2 regions of the Rhizobium sp. CFBP 8752 genome follow, and region 1 is predicted to be linked to the other one. Evidence: riboswitches for the same ligand, from Rfam matches in the RefSeq annotation. Region 1 holds a riboswitch; the other holds the start of a gene.
What was found. A riboswitch is a leader RNA that binds a small molecule or an ion and turns the genes downstream of it on or off. The one in region 1 is predicted to bind cobalamin.
Positions count from the first base shown of each region.

Region 2: it holds a riboswitch for cobalamin, as region 1 does, so the genes downstream of both, IFT59_RS03770 (ABC transporter substrate-binding protein) here and IFT59_RS22755 (DUF1636 family protein) in region 1, are expected to answer to the same signal.

Region 1 is NZ_JACYUZ010000006.1:147,835-157,199, reverse strand. Features, by position in the region: gene amaB (L-piperidine-6-carboxylate dehydrogenase) at 1-103, shown strand, start outside; gene IFT59_RS22790 (P1 family peptidase) at 111-1,109, shown strand; gene cobD (threonine-phosphate decarboxylase CobD) at 1,106-2,122, opposite strand; gene cbiB (adenosylcobinamide-phosphate synthase CbiB) at 2,121-3,086, shown strand; gene IFT59_RS22775 (cobyric acid synthase) at 3,070-4,527, opposite strand; gene cobO (cob(I)yrinic acid a,c-diamide adenosyltransferase) at 4,531-5,145, opposite strand; gene IFT59_RS22765 (CbtA family protein) at 5,142-5,885, opposite strand; gene IFT59_RS22760 (CbtB domain-containing protein) at 5,900-6,076, opposite strand; cobalamin riboswitch at 6,114-6,314, opposite strand; cobalamin riboswitch at 6,372-6,598, shown strand; gene IFT59_RS22755 (DUF1636 family protein) at 6,704-7,129, shown strand; gene cobW (cobalamin biosynthesis protein CobW) at 7,126-8,163, shown strand; gene cobN (cobaltochelatase subunit CobN) at 8,185-9,365, shown strand, end outside.
Region 2 is NZ_JACYUZ010000001.1:789,769-799,133, forward strand. Features, by position in the region: gene IFT59_RS03760 (GcvT family protein) at 1-2,404, shown strand, start outside; gene ftsZ (cell division protein FtsZ) at 2,480-3,475, opposite strand; cobalamin riboswitch at 3,769-3,963, shown strand; gene IFT59_RS03770 (ABC transporter substrate-binding protein) at 4,094-5,101, shown strand; gene IFT59_RS03775 (iron chelate uptake ABC transporter family permease subunit) at 5,183-6,214, shown strand; gene IFT59_RS03780 (ABC transporter ATP-binding protein) at 6,211-6,996, shown strand; gene IFT59_RS03785 (tetrahydrofolate dehydrogenase/cyclohydrolase catalytic domain-containing protein) at 7,003-7,863, opposite strand; gene IFT59_RS03790 (hypothetical protein) at 7,866-9,035, opposite strand; gene IFT59_RS03795 (ABC transporter permease) at 9,083-9,365, opposite strand, start outside.

The sequences.
Region 1 (9,365 bases):
GGGCTCCGACGCATGGCGCGCCTACATGCGCCGCGCCACCAACACCGTGAACTATGGCCGCACCCTGCCGCTCGCGCAGGGCGTCAAGTTCGATATCGACTGATACTCGTATGGTGGCGCCATTGAACCTTCTCACCGATATCGAAGGCGTGGCCGTTGGCCACGCGACCGATCTGCAGCTTGGCTCGGGCGTCACCGCGATCATCTTCGACGAGCCGGCGGTCGCCTCCGGCTCGGTTCTCGGCGGTGCACCGGGTGGGCGCGAGACCGCCCTTCTTGACCCGTCCATGACGGTACAGACAGTCGATGCCTTCGTTCTCTCGGGCGGCTCGGCCTTCGGGCTGGACGCAGCCGGCGGGGTGCAGGCGGGCCTGCGCCAGATCGGCCGCGGTTTTCCCGTCGGTTCTGTCAGGGTGCCGATCGTGCCGCAGGCGATTCTGATGGATCTTCTGAACGGCGGGAATAAGGACTGGGGCCTCCATTCGCCCTACCGCGACATGGGCTACGACGCCTTCTGCGCCGCGCAGAAGGGCACATTCGCGCTCGGCACCGTCGGGGCCGGAACCGGCGCCACGACCGCGACCGTCAAGGGCGGCATCGGTTCGGCAAGCGCGAAGACCTCGTCGGGGCACACGATTGCCGTCCTCATGGCCGTCAATGCCATGGGCGCCGCAACGGTCGGTGATACCAAGCACTTCTGGTCGGCGCCGTTCGAGCAGGATGACGAGTTCGGTGGCCTTGGCCTTCCCGCGACATTCACAGCCGACCACATGGCCCTGCGGATGAAGGGCGTGGCGTTGAAGGCAACGACGATCGGCGTGGTCGTCACCGATGCAGTTCTGACCAAGGCGCAGGCGCACAGGCTGTCGATCATGGCGCATGACGGACTGGCACGCGCCGTCTTGCCAGCACATCTGCCGGGAGATGGCGACACGATCTTTTCGGCAGCCACCGGAAAAATCCCGATGGAAGACATGGGGGCCTTCGCCGAACTCTGCCATCTCGCGACCCTGGTCACGGCAAGAGCAGTTGCGCGGGGTGTCTTCGAGGCGACTGCGCTGCCAAACGCCAGCGCCCAACCGTCCTGGCGCGATCGGTTCGACGGCTAAAAAGCCGCGAGAGCTTCTTCCAGCCGCGACCAGTCCTTCTCTTCAGGAAGCCCCACCCGCAGATCGTCCGGACGCTCTTGGAAGCGTCGGGTCATGATCCCGTGTTCGCCGAGATGCTGGAACAGACCTTGAGCACGCCTGTCACGGATGAAACGAAATAGGGACGTGCCGCCGAAGACCGGAATGCCGGCAGCATTCAGAGCTTCGTCCAGCCTTGCAGCATCCGCGCTGAGCCTCACGCGCATTGCAGCCTGCCAATCGGAATCCGCCAGCGCTTCGCAAGCCACGTGCAAAGCCGGACCGGAGACCGCCCAGGGCCCGAGCCTCTCCTCGATCTTCACGGTGATTTCAGGATGGCCGATCGCAAAGCCCAGCCGCAGGCCGGCCATGCCATAGAACTTGCCGAAGGAGCGCAGCACGATCAGCCCGCCCTCGCCGACAGCGCCGGCAACGCTCTGCGCCTCCGACACATCCATGAAGGCCTCGTCGACGACGAGCAGGCCGCCCTTCGCGCGCATGATTTCGGCCAGCGCAAGGATGTCATCCGTCGACACGATCCGGCCGGTCGGATTGTTCGGGTTGACGATGACGGCGAGACTGGCGGTCGAGAGGTGGTCGAGATCATCCGTCTCCAGAACCTCAAAGCCTGCCATCGTCGCGGCACGCGCATGTTCCGCATAGGTGGGCGATAGGATCGCTGCCTTTCCGTCCCCTCCGACGAGACCGGCGATAATCGGCAACAGGATCTGCGTTCCCGGCCCAGCCGCGATATGAGATGGTGATGGTGCCTGGTACGCCTCAACTGCAACCGTCTTCAACCTCTCGAGCGATGAGGGCTCCGGCAGGCGCGCAAAAATATTGCCGGGGATCGGCGTATGCGGATAGGAATGCGGGTTGATGCCGGTCGATAGATCGATCCACGGCTCGGGTGCCTGAGGAAACAGCGCACGCGCCATGGCGAGGTTGCCGCCATGCTGTATCGGACTGCCCAACTCAGAGATCGCCAACGTCATGTTCCTTCTCGCATTCTTCGCACTGATCACCGAGCGCATCGTCGGCTATCCGGACTGGCTGTTCAAACGCGTCGGCCATCCTGTCACCTGGATCGGCGCGCTGATATCCGCACTCGACAGAAGATGGAACCGAGAGGGCGATGATTTCGCCAGCCGCAAACGCATGGGCATTCTCGCGCTCATCGTCCTGATCGGCTGCACCGTCGCTGCTGCACTGGCGATTGCGGCCATCCTCATGCTTTTGCCCTTCGGACCGATCCTTCTCGTTCTTGCAGCAGCCAGCCTGCCTGCCCAGAAGAGTCTTGAGACTCACGTGGAAGCCGTCGCAACCGCGTTGCGCTACAACGGGCTCGACGCTGGACGCAAGGCCGTCTCGATGATTGTCGGCCGCGATCCTGAAAAGCTCGATGACGCCGCGGTTTGCCGTGCTGCGATCGAAAGCCTGGCCGAGAATTTCTCCGATGGCGTCGTTGCACCTGCCTTCTGGCTCGGCATCGGTGGTCTGGCGGGCGGCGCGGCCTACAAGGCTGCCAATACCGCAGACAGCATGATCGGCCATCGGTCGCCGCGTCATGAAGCGTTCGGCTGGGCCGCGGCCCGGTTCGATGACCTGATCAATCTGCCGGCCTCGCGACTGACGGCCGCGCTGTTCGTCGTGGCCGCTGTCTTCGTCAAGGACGCCTCGCCCCGCGATGCCATGCGTGCAATCCGCCGTGACGCGAAACACCATCGTTCGCCGAACGCCGGCTGGCCGGAAGCGGCGATGGCGGGTGCGCTTGGCATCGCGCTCGCTGGTCCCCGAAGTTATGGCGGCCAGATGATCGAAGCCCGCTACATGGGCGATGGCAACCGGACCAATCTGAATTTTGACGATATCACCCGCGCCCTCAAGCTCGCGCGCGTGGCGGATGCGCTGCTGATCAGCCTGTTCGGCATCCTGGCGCTGCTCATCTGGCAATTTTGAGCAGTCCGTCGATATCGAGATGCTGCTCCATATGCGCGGCAAGGCGATCGAGAATGGCATCGACATTCGCCTCGTAATTCAAGCCCGACACTGTGCCGCCGAGACGCGACAGCCAGGCTGAACGCTGCCGGTCGTCGCAAAACAATCCGTGCACATAGGTGCCGACCACCCTGCCATCCCGAGACGACGCACCTTCCGGATTGCCGCCAATGCTCGAAAACGGACGTGAACAGTCGACGCCAGTGGTATGACCCGTATGCATTTCGTAGCCGGCGAAGGATATTCCGTCTGCGCTGACGCCTGTTACCGCCTCCAGCCGCTTCGACGCCGACAGAACGGTTTCGACATCGAGAAGCCCCAGCCCTTCCGCCGAACCGGGAGGACCTTCCGATCCCTCTGGATCCGATATCCGTCTGCCGAGCATCTGATACCCGCCGCAGAGGCCGAGCACCCGCCCGCCGCGCCTGTAATGAGCTGCGATATCGGTATCGAAGCCCGCTTCCCGGAGCGCCGCCAGATCGGTGATCGTCGCCTTCGAGCCGACCAGCAGCACGAGATCGCAGTCTCCAGGGATAGCCTCGCCGCGCCTGACACGGATGAGCTCGACATCCGGCTCCGCTTCCAGCGGATCGAGATCATCAAAATTGGAAATATGCGGCAGGATCGGCACTGCGATACGCATCTTCGCGCCGGGCTTGCGCGCAAACGACTGGGTCAGGCCGAGCGCATCTTCTGCCGGCAGGAGAGCCGCATCGGCGAAATGCGGCAAGAGGCCGATCGATTGCCAGCCGGTAAACGCACCGATTATCCGCATGCCCTCGGCAAACAATGCCGGATCGCCGCGAAAGCGGTTGACGATAAAGCCGTGGATCATGGCCGCGTCGTCGTCATCGATGACGAGTTTCGTGCCGGCGAGGCTGGCAATCACGCCGCCCCGATCGATATCGCCGATCAGAACCACCGGCACATCGGCAGCGCAGGCAAAACCCATATTGGCAATGTCGTTCTGGCGAAGGTTGATTTCGGACGCGCTGCCAGCCCCTTCGACCAGAACCAGGTCCGCCCTGGCTTTCAGGATCTCGAAGCTCTCAAGCACCCGCGAAAGCAGCCTCGGCTTCAAAAGCTGGTATTCGGCCGCCTTGGCATTGCCCTCGACCCTTCCCTGCACCACCACCTGGGCGCCGACTTCGCTCTGGGGCTTCAAGAGAACCGGGTTCATATGGACGCTGAGCGGCACGCCGGCAGCCCTTGCCTGCAACGCCTGCGCCCGGCCGATCTCGCCGCCATCGGCGGTGACCGCTGCATTGTTGGACATGTTCTGCGGCTTGAAGGGCAGGACACTCAAGCCCCGCAGCGTGAAGACGCGGGCAAGCCCGGCAACGACCAGCGACTTGCCCACATCCGAGCCCGTCCCCTGAAACATGAGTGCACGAGCCACCACGGTTCAGAACTCGATGCCGGCCTGGGCTTTGACGCCGGCCTTGAAGTGATGTTTGACGAGCGTCATCTCGGTCACCAGATCCGCCGCCTCGATCAGAGCCGGTTTTGCATTACGGCCGGTGACGACCACGTGCAGATCCGCCCGGCGCGCCTGTAACTGGGCAACGACCGTTTCGAGATCGAGATAATCGTAACGCAGCGCGATATTGAGTTCGTCGAGAATGACGAGGCCGATCGTTTCGTCCGCCATCAGTTCGAGTGCCATGCCCCAGGCCTTCTCGGCAGCGGCGATGTCACGCTTGAGATCCTGGGTTTCCCAGGTAAAGCCCTCGCCCATCGTGTGCCAGGCGATCCGGTCGCCGAATACCGCAAGCGCCGGCTGCTCGCCGGTCGACCATGCGCCCTTGATGAACTGCACGATCCCGACGCGTCGGTTGTGGCCAAGCGTGCGCAGCGCCAGCCCGAAGGCCGCCGTCGACTTGCCCTTGCCGGAGCCGGTATGAACCATAAGAAGACCCTTCTCGACGGTCTTCTCCGCGACTTCCGCATCCTGAACCGCCTTGCGGTTTTCCATCTTCGCGCGGTGGCGCTGCTCGGTGGTCTGATCGATTTCCTTCAACGGACTGCAAGCTCCTTGGACGTGGTCGAAATCGCCTCACCGGCACGGAAACGCTCGCGAATGACGCCGGAAAGCGCTCCGAGAATGGCCCAGAAGACGAGGTTCGTCGCGTAGACGGCATTGACGAACCGCGCATGCAGTTCGATCGGCACCGCGGTGTCATGGGTCGGGGGTAGCGGTGCGCCGATGATGTGCGGAGCAACCAGCAGGACGACCGCCAGAGCCGCAAGAAGGGCGGAACGGGTATAGGCAAGCAGCCCGAGGGCCAGGGCGGTGCAGACTGCCGTCGCGATCCACCAAATCTGCCTCGGTCCGAGTTCGGCGACGGGCATGCCGGGAAGTTCCGGCGGCAGGCCGAGGCCGGGTGCAAGGCTGACGGTGAGGAAGCCGGCAATGCCGAACATCAACCCGCCGCGCCATCCGCCGAACCCGCCGAGTGCTTCGGCGATTGCGATGGCAACCAGCGCAAAACCGATTGCAGAAAGCGCATTGGCCGCAGCCGTGTAGGTAAAGCGCTCGATCCCGTCGGCAGGCGACCATGCCTCTTCGGCATAATCATGCCCGGCAGTATCAGGAGCAGCAGCATGGCTATGCCCTTCGCCGTTGCCGCCGGCGTGTTCATACGTCTCTGCCGCAAGGATAAGCGGCACGACGGAAAAGCTTTGCATCACGGTCATCAGGAGCCCGGACAAAAGCCCTGCGATCACCGCCGTGAGGACGATGTTACGAAACAGCGACATTGGGAAAATTCCTCTTAGTGGCAGGGAAAGGCCAGCGAGTGGCGCGTATCGTGGGCCGCATTGTGCACGGCCTCGATGTGCGAGAAGCCGACAAAGCCGACGATGAACAGGCCGAGTATGGCCGTCATGCCAAGAGGGATGATTTTCGATGCGGAAACGCTGGCTGCACCGGCAGCAGAGTTCGTAACCATGGACGTCGTCTTTCTGCCCTCCACCCGAGGACTTTCACTGTGCCTATCGTCTCCGGCAGGTCTCCTGGCTCGCGGATCGAACGCCTCTGACCCGCCTTCCCGGATGTCTCCAGTGGCATGTTGAGCAGAGACTTTCCGCTTACAGTTGCGGGGGCAGCCGCGGGTTTGACGCCAAGATGTCGTCGCACCGCATTCCCTTCGATGAGCCCTCTCGGGCACCAAAGACGTGATCACTATAGACGGTTTCCCCACACGGGCAATCGCCTTTGCGACATTGACACTGCCCTGCGACAAGGCTTAGGTGACTGCGATACGGTCCCTTGCCGGCAACGGTAGGGGCTAAGAGAGAATGCGGTGCGAACCCGGGATCATCTTTAAGATCCCATGGTTCAATGCCGCGGCTGCCCCCGCAACTGTAAGCGGCGAGCCATCCTGCCACTATGGCCACTGGAGAAATCCGGGAAGGCAGGCGGATGGTGACGACCCGCGAGCCAGGAGACCTGCCGTTCGAAAACGCGCCTTTCCGGGCGGGGTGCTCCGGTAAAGCTTCTTTCACTCTGCAGGATTGGCTTGCCTTCCTGTCGTGCACCCCGATGTTATTGGCTTGGGCGGTAGTGCGACACGATGGTGATTGACGAACGAAAAGACGAGCGCGATGCGTCCGCAGACGGCCTTGCCGGCGAGCCGGATGTGACGATTTTCGTCTGCACCAATTGTCGCGAGGCATCCGACAGCGAAGCGCGCCCGGGCATCGTCCTGATGGACGCCCTTCGCGAGGCTGCCGCCGGCAAGCCGCTTTCCGTCAAACCCGTCACCTGCCTTGCCAACTGCGAAAAAGGCCCAAGTGCTGCCTTCAACCATCGCTCCGGCTGGTCCTATGTCTTTGGTCATCTGTCGCTCGACACGGTCGAGGACATCTTGGTCGGCGCGATGATGCTGGCTGACGACGAGCGCGGTTTACTTCCCCTTCGCGGCCGCCCCATGTGCCTTCGCGGCAAGGGCATGACGGCCCGCATTCCCCCATTCCAGCACCACGAGGACCTGCCTTCATGAGCGTTTCATTCGACCGCGTTCCCTGCACCGTGATCACCGGGTTTCTCGGTGCCGGCAAGACCACGCTGATCCGTCACCTGATCGAAAACCTCAAGGGCAAGCGCCTCGCGATCATCGTCAACGAGTTCGGCGATGTCGGCATCGATGGCGACGTGCTGAAGGGCTGCGGCATCGAGAGCTGCCCTGACGACAACATTATCGAGCTTGCCAACGGATGCATCTGCTGCACCGTCGCCGACGACTTCGTCCCGGCGATCGACCAGATCCTGGCCCGTGAACCGCGCGTCGATCATATCCTCATCGAAACCTCCGGCCTTGCCCTGCCGAAGCCGCTCGTCCAGGCGTTCCAGTGGCCGGATGTGAAGGCCCGCGTGACGGTAGATGCCGTCATTGCCGTGGTGGACGGTCTGGCGCTTGCGCAAGGTCGCGTGGCCGACGATCACGAAGCGCTGGAAGCGCAGCGCAGCCAGGATAGCTCGATCGACCACGACGACCCGGTCGAGGAAGTGTTCGAGGACCAGATCGCCTGCGCCGACATGATCGTGCTGACCAAGACCGACCTTCTCGACCAGGCGTCGCTTGCCGCCGCCAAGGGCCGCGTCCAGGCGCATCTGCCGAGCGCGGTCAAGATCGTGCCGGCCGCAAACGGCGCCGTCGATCCGAGCGTGCTGATCGGTCTCGGTCTTGCCGTCGAGGACGATATCGAAAACCGCAAGACCCATCACGACGACGAGCTTGATCACGATCACGACGATTTCGACAGTTTCGTCATCGATATCCCAGCCGTTGCCGATGCCGACGAGCTTGCTGCCCGCATTTCCGCCACGGCAGAAGCGGAAAACGTGTTGCGCATCAAGGGTTTTGTCGACGTCGCGAACAAGCCGATGCGCCTTCAGGTGCAGGCGGTCGGTTCGCGCGTGAACCATTATTTCGACCGCGCCTGGGGTGCCGGCGAGACCCGCCAGAGCCGCCTCGTCGTGATCGGCGAAAAGGGCATGGACCGGGCGGCGATCGAAAAGATGCTGGCGGCGTAAGAGGGTTTTAGAAGGAAAAGGATGCATATTCTCGCCACCACTTCGTCGTCGCTCGACGACCTGATCGAGCCGGTCGACCTCAACCAGTCGCCGGCAGATGTGGTGGTGCTGTCTTTTTCCGGCAGTGACCTCAACGGCATTGCAGCGGGCTGGAGCGATGGCAAGGCGAGCCTCTGCCTTACCAATATCTCCGACCTGCGCCATCCGATGTCCGTCGATCTCTGGTTGGAAAAGACCGCTTCCCACGCGCGCTTCATCCTCGTGCGCATTCTCGGCGGCTACGATCGCTGGGCCTATGGCGCCGATCAGCTGTCGCGCCTGGCGAAGCGCAAGAAGATCCCGCTCGCGATGCTGCCAGGGGAATGCAGCATCAGCGACGACCGCCTGGCGGCTGCCTCGACAGTGCCCGATGCGACGCTGACGGACGTTCTTGCCTTCTTCCGCGAAGGCGGGCCGGACAATATGCAGCGTCTGGCGCGTCGGCTGGATGCGCTGGCAAACGGCGATACGCAAAGCTTGCCGACCCCGACGCCGATGCCGAAGCGGGGCTTCTACAAGCCCGGCCACGGCATCTCGACCGGCGAGGAGCTTCTGGCTGGCTTCCCGCCCCATGCGCAGCGGCTGCCGATCCTGTTCTACCGCTCCACCTTGCTTGCCAACGATGCAGCACCGATCGACGCGATGTATGAAGCACTTGCCGCCCGCGGCTTCGCACCGATGCCGATGTTCGTCGGCGGCCTGAAGGATGCAGAAACCATCGGCTTTGTCGAACAGGCGATCGCAGAGCTCGATCCGACGGCCATTCTCACCACGACGGCCTTCGCAAGTGCTGCCGATGACAACGGCGACACGATCTTCGACCGCTCAGGGGTTCCCGTCTTCCAGCTGGTCACCGCAACGACACGGCGCGACGGATGGGTGGAAGGCCGCCGCGGCCTCAACCCTTCCGATCTCGCCATGCATGTCGTGCTGCCGGAACTGGACGGCCGCATCCTTGCCGGCGCGATCTCGTTCAAGGCAGGCGACAAGACGGCCGATCTCGTCAACCAGCCAGAACCGGACCGTATCGAACACGTTGCAGACCGGATCGCCGCCTTTCTGGCCATGAAGACCGTTTCGAGGGCCGAGCGAAAGCTCGTCATCCTGATGCCGGATTATCCGAGTGCGCCGGGCCGCACCGGTTATGCCGTCGGCCTCGACGT
Region 2 (9,365 bases), on a different contig from region 1:
CTCCGATTTCTGCTACACGACCAGCCACGACTACCTGTCGGTCTGGACCACGCAATATTCGATCGATTTCTACGAGAAGATGGGCCACTACGCCCGCATCGGCGGTCTCGAAGTCGCCCGCACCGGCGACGATGCCTGGATGGAAGAGATCAAGCGCAAGCTGACCTCGGCCAAGGCCTTCGGCACCCGTGCACATTACGTGTCGCCGGCCGAAATCAAGGCGATGTTCCCGCTGATCGAGGAGGATCAGGTGCAGGGCGGTCTGTTCGATCCGGATGCAGGTCTGGTCATTCCGCGTTCGCAGACGGTTGCCGGCAAGCTGGTGGACGCTGCCGAGAAGGCCGGAAAGCTCAGTGTGTTCGGCAATACGGCGGCACAGTCGCTGATCATCGAGGGTGGCCGCATCAAGGGCGTCGTCACCCACCGCGGCACGATCATGGCCGACCATGTCGTCGTCTGTGCCGGCATATGGGGCCGCCTGATTGCGGAAATGGCGGGCGAGGATCTGCCGGTCATGCCGGTCGATCATCCGCTGACCTTCTTCGGGCCCTATAACGAGTTCGAAGGCACCGGCAAGGAAATCGGCTATCCGCTTTTGCGCGACCAGGGCAATTCGGCCTATATGCGCGACACCGGCGATCCGAAGACGACCGAAGGCGGGCAGATCGAGTGGGGTTATTACGAGACCACCCATCCGCGCCTCTGTCACCCGCGCGACATTCTCGAAAAGCACGAGGCGCGCCTGTCGCCATCGCAGCGCGATCTCGACATGGAACAGATCATCGAGCCGCTCGAAAAGGCGATCGAGCTGACGCCGATCCTTGGCGAGCTCGGCTATAACGAAGGGCATTCGTTCAACGGCCTCTTGCAGGTGTCGGCCGGCGGCGGTGCCTCCTGCGGCGAAAGCCAGAAGGTGCGCGGGCTCTGGTACTGCGTTGCCATCTGGGTCAAGGACGGCCCGGCCTATGGCAAGCTGATCGCCGACTGGATGACCGACGGCCGCACCGAGATCGACCACAACTCGATTGATTACGCGCGCTTCTATCCGCATCAGCTGACGGAAGAGTTCATCGAGGGCCGCACCTTCGAGGCTGCCCAGAAGATCTATTTCCCGGCCGTCCACCCGCGCGAACCCTATGCGACCGGTCGCGGCGCCAAGCGCTCGCCGTTCCACGACCGCGAAAAGGAACTCGGCGGTTACTTCATGGAGCTGGGGGGGTGGGAGCGTGCCCACGGTTACGCCGCCAACGAGCATCTTCTGGAGAAATACGGCGACCGGGTGCCGAAGCGCGAAAACGAGTGGGACAGCCGCCACTTCTGGCGCGTGTCGAACGCCGAGCATCTGGCGATGAGCGAGGATTGCGGCATCGTCAACCTCTCGCATTTCCACATGGTCGATATCGAGGGGCCCGATCATGTCGAGCTGCTCGAATGGCTGTGTGCGGCCAAGATCGGCGGCGATGGCAATATCGGCAAGGGCATCTATACCCACTTCCTCGACGACGAGGGCATGGTGCGGGCCGATTTCACCGTGTTCCGCCTGGCTGATCGCGGCCGTCTCGTCAACGGCGCGGATGCAGGGCCGCGTGACCTGCTCTACATGAAGCGTGTCGCGCAGGATCGCGGGCTCGACGTCACGATTACCGATGTCTCGGAAAAGTACATCACCATCGGCATCTGGGGCCCGAACGCGCGCGAGACGCTGAAGAAGGTCGTGGCCGACCCCGATGGTCTTAATGTCGAGAACTTCGCCTTCGCCGCGATCAAGCCTATCGAGATCGCCGGCAAGCATGTCACGGCATTCCGCATCTCCTATGTGGGCGAGCAGGGCTGGGAACTGCATATGAAATACGAAGACGGCGTTGCCGTCTGGGACGCGCTGCGCGCCACCGGCGTGATGGCCTTCGGCGTCGAGACCTATGCCAACTCACGCCGCCTGGAAAAGAGCCTGCGCCTGCAGAACGGCGATCTCCTGACCCAGTACAACCTGATCGAGGCCGATCTTGCCCGTCCGAAGGTCAAGGAAGCGGATTTCTGCGGCAAGGCGAAACATCTCGAATACAAGGCCCGCGACCATCAGCCGGCGATGCTCTGCACGCTCGTGATGACCGACAATGTCGATGCGTCCGGTGTCGCCCGCTATCCGGTCGGCTCGCTGCCGGTGATGGATCCGGACACGGGCGAGGTTCTAATCGACGACCTTGGACGGCGTTCCTATACGACCTCGATCGCCTACGGCCCGACCATCGGCCGGAACATCGCGCTCGCCTATCTGCCCTGGTCGCATTGCCAGGTCGGCCGGAAACTGACGGTGGATTATTTCAACGAGGCCTTCCCGGTGGAAGTCGCAGCGGTCGGTTACAAGCCGCTCTATGATCCTGAGAACCTCAAGCCGAGAAGCTGACCGGCTTCGGGTCCGACAAACAAAAAACGCTCCGCGGATATCCACGGAGCGTTTTTTTATTGGCTGAGTCTGGTCTTAGTACTGCGCAGTCGGGGACGAAGAGCCCTGCTGGTTGCCGTTGAGGCCGGTTGCGACGACCGACACGCGGAACTTGCCGTCGAGGTTCTTGTCGAAGATCGCGCCGACGACGATGTCGGCCTCGGCTTCGACTTCGTCACGGATGCGGCTCGCAGCTTCATCGACTTCGAACAGTGTCATGTCGGTACCGCCTGAGATCGAGATCAGCACGCCCTTGGCGCCCTTCATCGAGATGTCGTCGAGCAGCGGATTGGCGATTGCGGCTTCGGCAGCGATCAGCGCGCGGCCATCGCCGGATGCTTCGCCGGTTCCCATCATCGCACGACCCATGCCCTTCATCACCGATTTCACGTCGGCGAAGTCGAGGTTGATCAGGCCTTCCTTGACGATCAGGTCGGTGATGCAGCTGACGCCCGAAAACAGCACGCGGTCCGCGATCATGAAGGCGTCGGCGAAGCTGGTCTTGGCGTCGGCAATTCGAAACAGGTTCTGGTTCGGAATGACGATGACCGTATCGGCGGCTTCACGCAGGGCTTCGATACCCTCGTTGGCCGTCTTCATGCGGCGGTGCCCTTCAAACGAGAAGGGTTTTGTGACGACCGCAACCGTCAGGATTCCGGCAGAGCGCGCTGCGCGTGCAATCGCTGGCGCGGCACCGGTTCCGGTTCCACCACCCATGCCGGCGGTGACGAAACACATGTGCGAGCCGGCGAGATGATCCATGATCTCGTCGATCGATTCTTCGGCGGCCGCGCGGCCGATATCCGGCAGCGAGCCAGCACCGAGACCTTCGGTCACCTGCGCACCCAGCTGGATGCGGCGCGACGCCTTGGATGTCGCCAGAACCTGGGCATCCGTATTGGCGGCGATGAATTCCACGCCGTGGAGATTTTCCGTGATCATGTTGTTGATCGCGTTACCGCCACCGCCTCCGACACCGATCACGGTTATCTGCGGTTTCAATTCGGTCAAGCCGCTCTTAATATCCGTCATCTTCGTCTCCTTCAGCTCCTTCCGGTCGTCCCATACCAGAAGGACGGCGAATCGCCCCGCAGGCTATCTGTCCGCAAGGTCATAGACCAGAGCGCTGTCAGGCCAAAGAGGCAGGAGTAGGGTGAGGGCGATGTCATCGCAATTTAATGTACAGCATCCCTGAATTGAGCGACTCACGAAGGTCGTGACCAATACAAAATAGACCGTTGCGTAGATTGGTATGTTATACTATTACACTCGGCAACGGCAGAGATCGCGCGGGGATCGCTCTGGACAAGCACCGGCGTGTTCCCTATCAGTTGGGGCGCTACGGTTCTGCAATCGCAGATGAAAAGGGAATGCGGTGAAGCTTTCGGGCCCACTCCGCGACTGCCCTCGCAACTGTAAGCGGCGAGCCAGCCATCGATACCACTGATCATCCGATCGGGAAGGCGATGGAAGGCGTTCGAGCCGCAAGTCAGGAGACCTGCCGTGGCATGGACAACCAACACCGGACGAGGGGTTCCGGCAGGGAGATGATTATGACGCAAGCAATGCGCTCGTGCGCCATTTTGACGTCGAGCCGCGATGCGGCTTCAGGTCGTCCTGCCCTTTTTTCCGATCATTGAAGGACAGGACATGAAATCAGGGCTTATCGCCGCCTTAGTTGCGGCACTTCCCACATTCGCCTTTGCCGCACCGACCAGCTACCCGCTGACGATCGAGAATTGCGGTCGCCCCGTCACGTTCGACAAGGCGCCCGAGAAGATCGTCTCGATCGGTCAGGGCATGACCGAAGTGCTTTATTCGCTCGGGTTGGCCGACAAGGTGGCGGGCACCGCGGTCTGGGTCGGGCCGGTGCTTTCGCCCTATGCCGGGGTGGATGCGAAGATCAAACGGCTTGCCGACAACGACCCAAGCTTTGAATCGGTCGTTAGTCTCGAACCGGATCTGGTCGCTGCCGAGTTCGAGTGGCATGTCGGGCCGATGGGATCCGTCGGCAAGCGTGAGCAGTTTTCCGATCTCGGCATCAACACCTACGTCTCGCCCGCCGATTGCGTCGCGAAGACCAATGCCGACGGCGGCGATGGCGTTCGCAACGAACTGTTCAAGATGGACCTGATCTACCGCGAGATTACCGAGCTTTCGAAGATCTTCGATGTCGAGGACAAGGGTGCCGCCCTCATCGCAGACCTGAAACAGCGCGAAGCCGCAGCCGTCGCATCGATCAAGGGCGTTGAGCTAAAGAACCTGCCGATCGTCTTCTGGTATTCCAGCAAGGAAACCAAGGGCGATGCCTTTATAGCCGGCAAGAACAGCGCACCGGCTTATATCCTTGAGACGATCGGCGCCCGCAATGTGGTGACGACGGAAGAAGAATGGCCGCTGGTCGGCTGGGAAACGATTGCTGAGGCCAACCCCTCCGTCATCGTCGTCGCCACCATGGACCGTCGCCGCTATGCCGCGGATGATCCTGCCGTGAAGATCAAGTTCCTCGAGACTGATCCCGTCGTCAGCCAGCTGGATGCGGTGAGAAAGAAGCGTTTCGTGATGATGGACGCCCAGTCGATGAACCCGACGATCCGCACGATCGAGGGCATCGAGACACTCGCCCGGGGCATCCAGTCCTTCGGCCTTGCGAACTAGGGTGCGGCGGGAGATGATATCTTTCCCTTTTTCCGCCATCGTCGATGAGGCGAATTTGCCCGACCTGCCCAGGCGCCCCAAGTGACGCGATCCCGTATCGGACGTTGGGCGCTAGGTGCCGCAGGCGTGTTCCTGGTGCTCTCAGCGCTTCTCGTCGCCATCGTCGCCGGTGTGGCGATCGGTGAGATGACCATTCCCATGGAGACGACGATTGCGGCGGTGACGAACCGGCTCGGTCTGACCGCCATGGCACTGCCGCGCATCCAGGAAGCGGTGATCTGGGATTATCGCCTGTCACGGTCGCTGGTCGCGGCGTTTTGCGGCGCCGGACTGGCGCTGTCGGGGGCGATCCTGCAGTCGCTGCTGCGGAACTCGCTGGCCGAACCCTATGTGCTCGGCATTTCTGCGGGAGCATCAACCGGTGCGGTCAGTGTCATGCTGCTCGGCTTTGGTGCAGGCGCGATCTCGCTTTCCGCCGGGGCCTTTGCCGGCGCGCTGATCGCCTTTGTCTTCGTGGTGATGCTGTCGAGCGGACGCCAGACGGCGGACCGGACGATTCTTGCGGGCGTTGCCGCCTCGCAATTGTTCAACGCGCTCACCTCCTACATCGTCTCGACGTCTGCCAATGCCGAACAGGCGCGCAGCGTGATGTTCTGGCTGCTCGGCAGCCTTGCCGGCGTCCGCTGGCCGGAGGTGACGCTCGCCGCATCGGTGGTGACCGTCGGGCTCATCGTCTGCATCTGGCATGCGCGGGCGCTCGACGCGTTTACCTTCGGCGAGGATGCGGCGCGGTCGCTCGGCATCGCGGTCCGACGGGTCCGCGTGGTGCTGCTGCTCGTCACGGCGCTGATGACAGCGACGATCGTCAGCATGGTGGGTGCGATCGGCTTTGTCGGGCTCGTCATTCCGCATGCGGCCCGGTTTATCGTCGGTCCCGGCCATATCCGGCTTCTGCCTGCCTGTGCGCTGATCGGTGCGTTGTTCATGGTGCTCGCCGATATCGTCTCGCGCATCGTCATCGCACCGCAGATCCTGCCGATCGGGGTGGTGACGGCGCTGGTCGGCGTTCCCTTCTTCTGCGTCATTCTTTACCGGGCAAGGAGGGTCGCATGACAACCGATCCCATCTCTACCCCGGTCTTGACCGCAACCGCCGTGCGCTGGCTTGCCGGGCGCAAGGTGATCGTCGATGGCGTCACGATTTCGGTCGGTAAGGGCCGGACGCTCGGCCTGATCGGACCCAACGGTTCCGGCAAGTCGACGCTGATCCGGCTGCTGGCCGGTCTGCGGCCACCCGCCGCCGGCAATGTCACGCTCGACGGCAAGCCGATGAGCGGTTTCGCGCGGCGCGAGCTTGCCAAGCGGGTTTCAGTCGTCGAACAGCATTCGGCAACCGAGGCGAATGTCACCGTCATCGACGTGGTCCGGCTTGGACGCACACCATACCGGTCGGCTCTGTCTCCCTGGACGCAAGAGGACGACCGGATCGTGACCGAGGCACTGGTTCGCGTCGGGCTGGACGATCGCCGCGAGCAGTTCTGGCATACGCTGTCGGGGGGAGAGCGTCAGCGCGTGCAGCTTGCCAGGGCTCTGGCGCAGTCGCCGTCGGTGCTGATCCTCGACGAACCGACCAACCATCTCGACATCCAGCATCAGATCGACATCCTGCGGCTCGTCTCGGAGCTGCCGCTGACGACGGTCGTTGCGATCCACGATCTCAACCTCGCCGCCCGGTTCTGCGATGTGATCGCCGTGCTTTCCGAAGGACGCCTTGTCGCCTTCGGTCCGCCCACCGATATTCTGACCGAGAAGACGATCGCCGACGTGTTCGGCGTTGAAGCCCATGTTTCGACCTCGCCGCATCACGGCCGGCTGCATATCCAGTTCCTGATGTGAACCGGTCTAGGCGGCGGCGATCTGTAGCAGGTTGCGCAGCAGCATCGCACGGGTGAGCGCGCCGACCGAACCCTGCGGCGGCGTTACCCAACCTGCGACCTCAGCGACATCGGCGGCCACGTCCGAGACCATCGAACCTTCTGCGCCGTAGCTGATGCCGACGCCGACGACGGCGGCACCGGGTTTGACCATGTCTGCGGTGACGAAACCGGGTTGGCCAAGGGCGGCGATGACGATATCGGCGCGCCTGACGTCCTCGGCGATATCCCGAGAGCCGCTATGCAGCAGGGTCACCGTCGCATCGATTCCCCGAGCCGAAAGAAGCATGGCAAGCGGGCGACCGACGAGCTGGCCGCGGCCGATGATGGCCACCCGGCGTCCCGTAAGCGGAACGGCATTGTCCTGCAGAAGCGCGAGGATGGCGGCCGGGGTGCAGGGCAGGAGGCCCGGTTTACCCGACAGCAGCAGCCCGAGATTCTGCGGGTGCAGGCCGTCGATATCCTTGGCCGGCGACACGGCGGTCATGACGCGTGTCTCGTCGATCTGAGGCGGCAGCGGCAGTTGCACCATCTGGCCGTGGATGGCTGGATCGGCATTGACAGTGGCAATCCGTTCGAGCAGGGCTTCGGTGGTCGTATCCGAGGGCAGGCGCAGGTCGACGGCCTCGATACCGACCTCGACACAGTCCGCATGCTTTCGGCCGATATAGGTGGCGCTGGCCGGATCGTCTCCCACCAGCACCGTCACCATCTTCGGCGCAATGCCGCGCGCGCGGAGATCGGCAACCTGCGCTGCCATTTCGCGCCGCAGCCGAGCGGCGAGGGCTTCGCCGTCCAGCAGTGTTGCGGGCGTTCTTGGCGTTGTCACGCTCATTTCAGGCCGATCGAGGGATCGATGAAGCGGTTGGTCACGACCTGATCCGGCTTCACATCCGGATCGGCGCGCTCGTCGAAACGGGGCTTCACCAGTTTCAGCATCTCGGCGACGCGGTCCATATCGAAATCGCCGATCGTCGCGTTGGGGCCGTTGCCGATAATGCCGGTCTCGACCATCGTCTTTGCGGCATAGGCCATCAGCTCGGGCGCCGTCTTCCACCAGCTGGCCGCATGGCCGGCAGCGTTGAAGTCAACGATCACCTTGTTTGCCTCGGCCGGATCCTTGGCGTAGTCGGCGGTCGCCTGCTGCAGAAGCGGAACGAGCTTTGCCAGGCACGGTGCGAGCTCTTCCATCCTCGCTGTGGCGACGGAGAGCATGCCGGTGTAGTTGCGATAGCCGAGGTCGTTCATGTTGAGGTAGCCGATCGGCTTGCCCCAGTTGTTGCCGTGCTCGAACTTGTAGACTTCGCTGGTGACAAAGCCCTGGTTCAGCCATGTGCCGTTGTTGGTGACGAAATTCTCGCCGTCGCCGCGATATCCCTCGACGAACACATCCGCGGGGACGCCCTGCTCGACGAGATAGAGACCGAAGGTGCGCTTGATGGTCGAGACGTAGATCTTGCCCTTGCCGCTCTCCGCAAAGGTCTTGAGATCGGCGATCGACTTGAAGCCGTCAGGATAGGTGGCCTTGTCCCACAGGAGAACAGTCGGCGCGATATCGAGCGGCGCCATGACGCCGACAACGGGGAAGCGCTTGGAGAAGATAAAGGCGTTGTCCAGTTCCTGATAGCCGAGATGCGGCGTGACGCCGGCCTTGGAGTTGCCCATGTAGAGCGCCGAATAGGCGGTCTCGCCATCGCCCATGCCAAGCCCGCCGCCACCTTCGAGGATGGTCAGCTCGATGCCGGTCGAGCCGAGGGGACCGGTATATTGGCCGGACGTCATCTCCCCTCCCGAGCCGATCAGCTGATAGAGCGGACCTTGCTCGGCCTGGGCCAGCCAGTCTTTCTGGATGATGAACGGGCTGGGGCAGACATCGGCGAGCGGCGTCTTGTAGCGGCTCTTGGCGAACTCGCCGGCGGTCGCGCCATTTGTAGACAAGGCCGTTGCGAACGTGGCGATCACCACTGCGGTGGTCAGTGTGGCAGTCAGTTTATTTGTCATTTTCGTTCCCCTGATTGCTTTTTTTCTAGGTCATTTCAGCGGCGGTGTCAGCGTTGCCTGTCGCTCGATTCGTGCCAATGCGCAAACAGCCGGTTCCCGAGCCAGTTGAAGGTCAGGTAGACGGTGATCGACAGGGCGGAGGCGACGATCAGTGCGGCATACATCTGCTCGTATTTGAAATCGATCTTGGCGTTCATCAGCAGCTGACCGAGACCTCCCTTGCCGGACAGGAAGAACAGTTCCGAGACGATCGCGGCGATGACGGCGAGACTTCCGGAAATCCGCAGGCCCGCAAACAGGGTCGGCGCGGCAGATGGCAGCGCCGCCTTG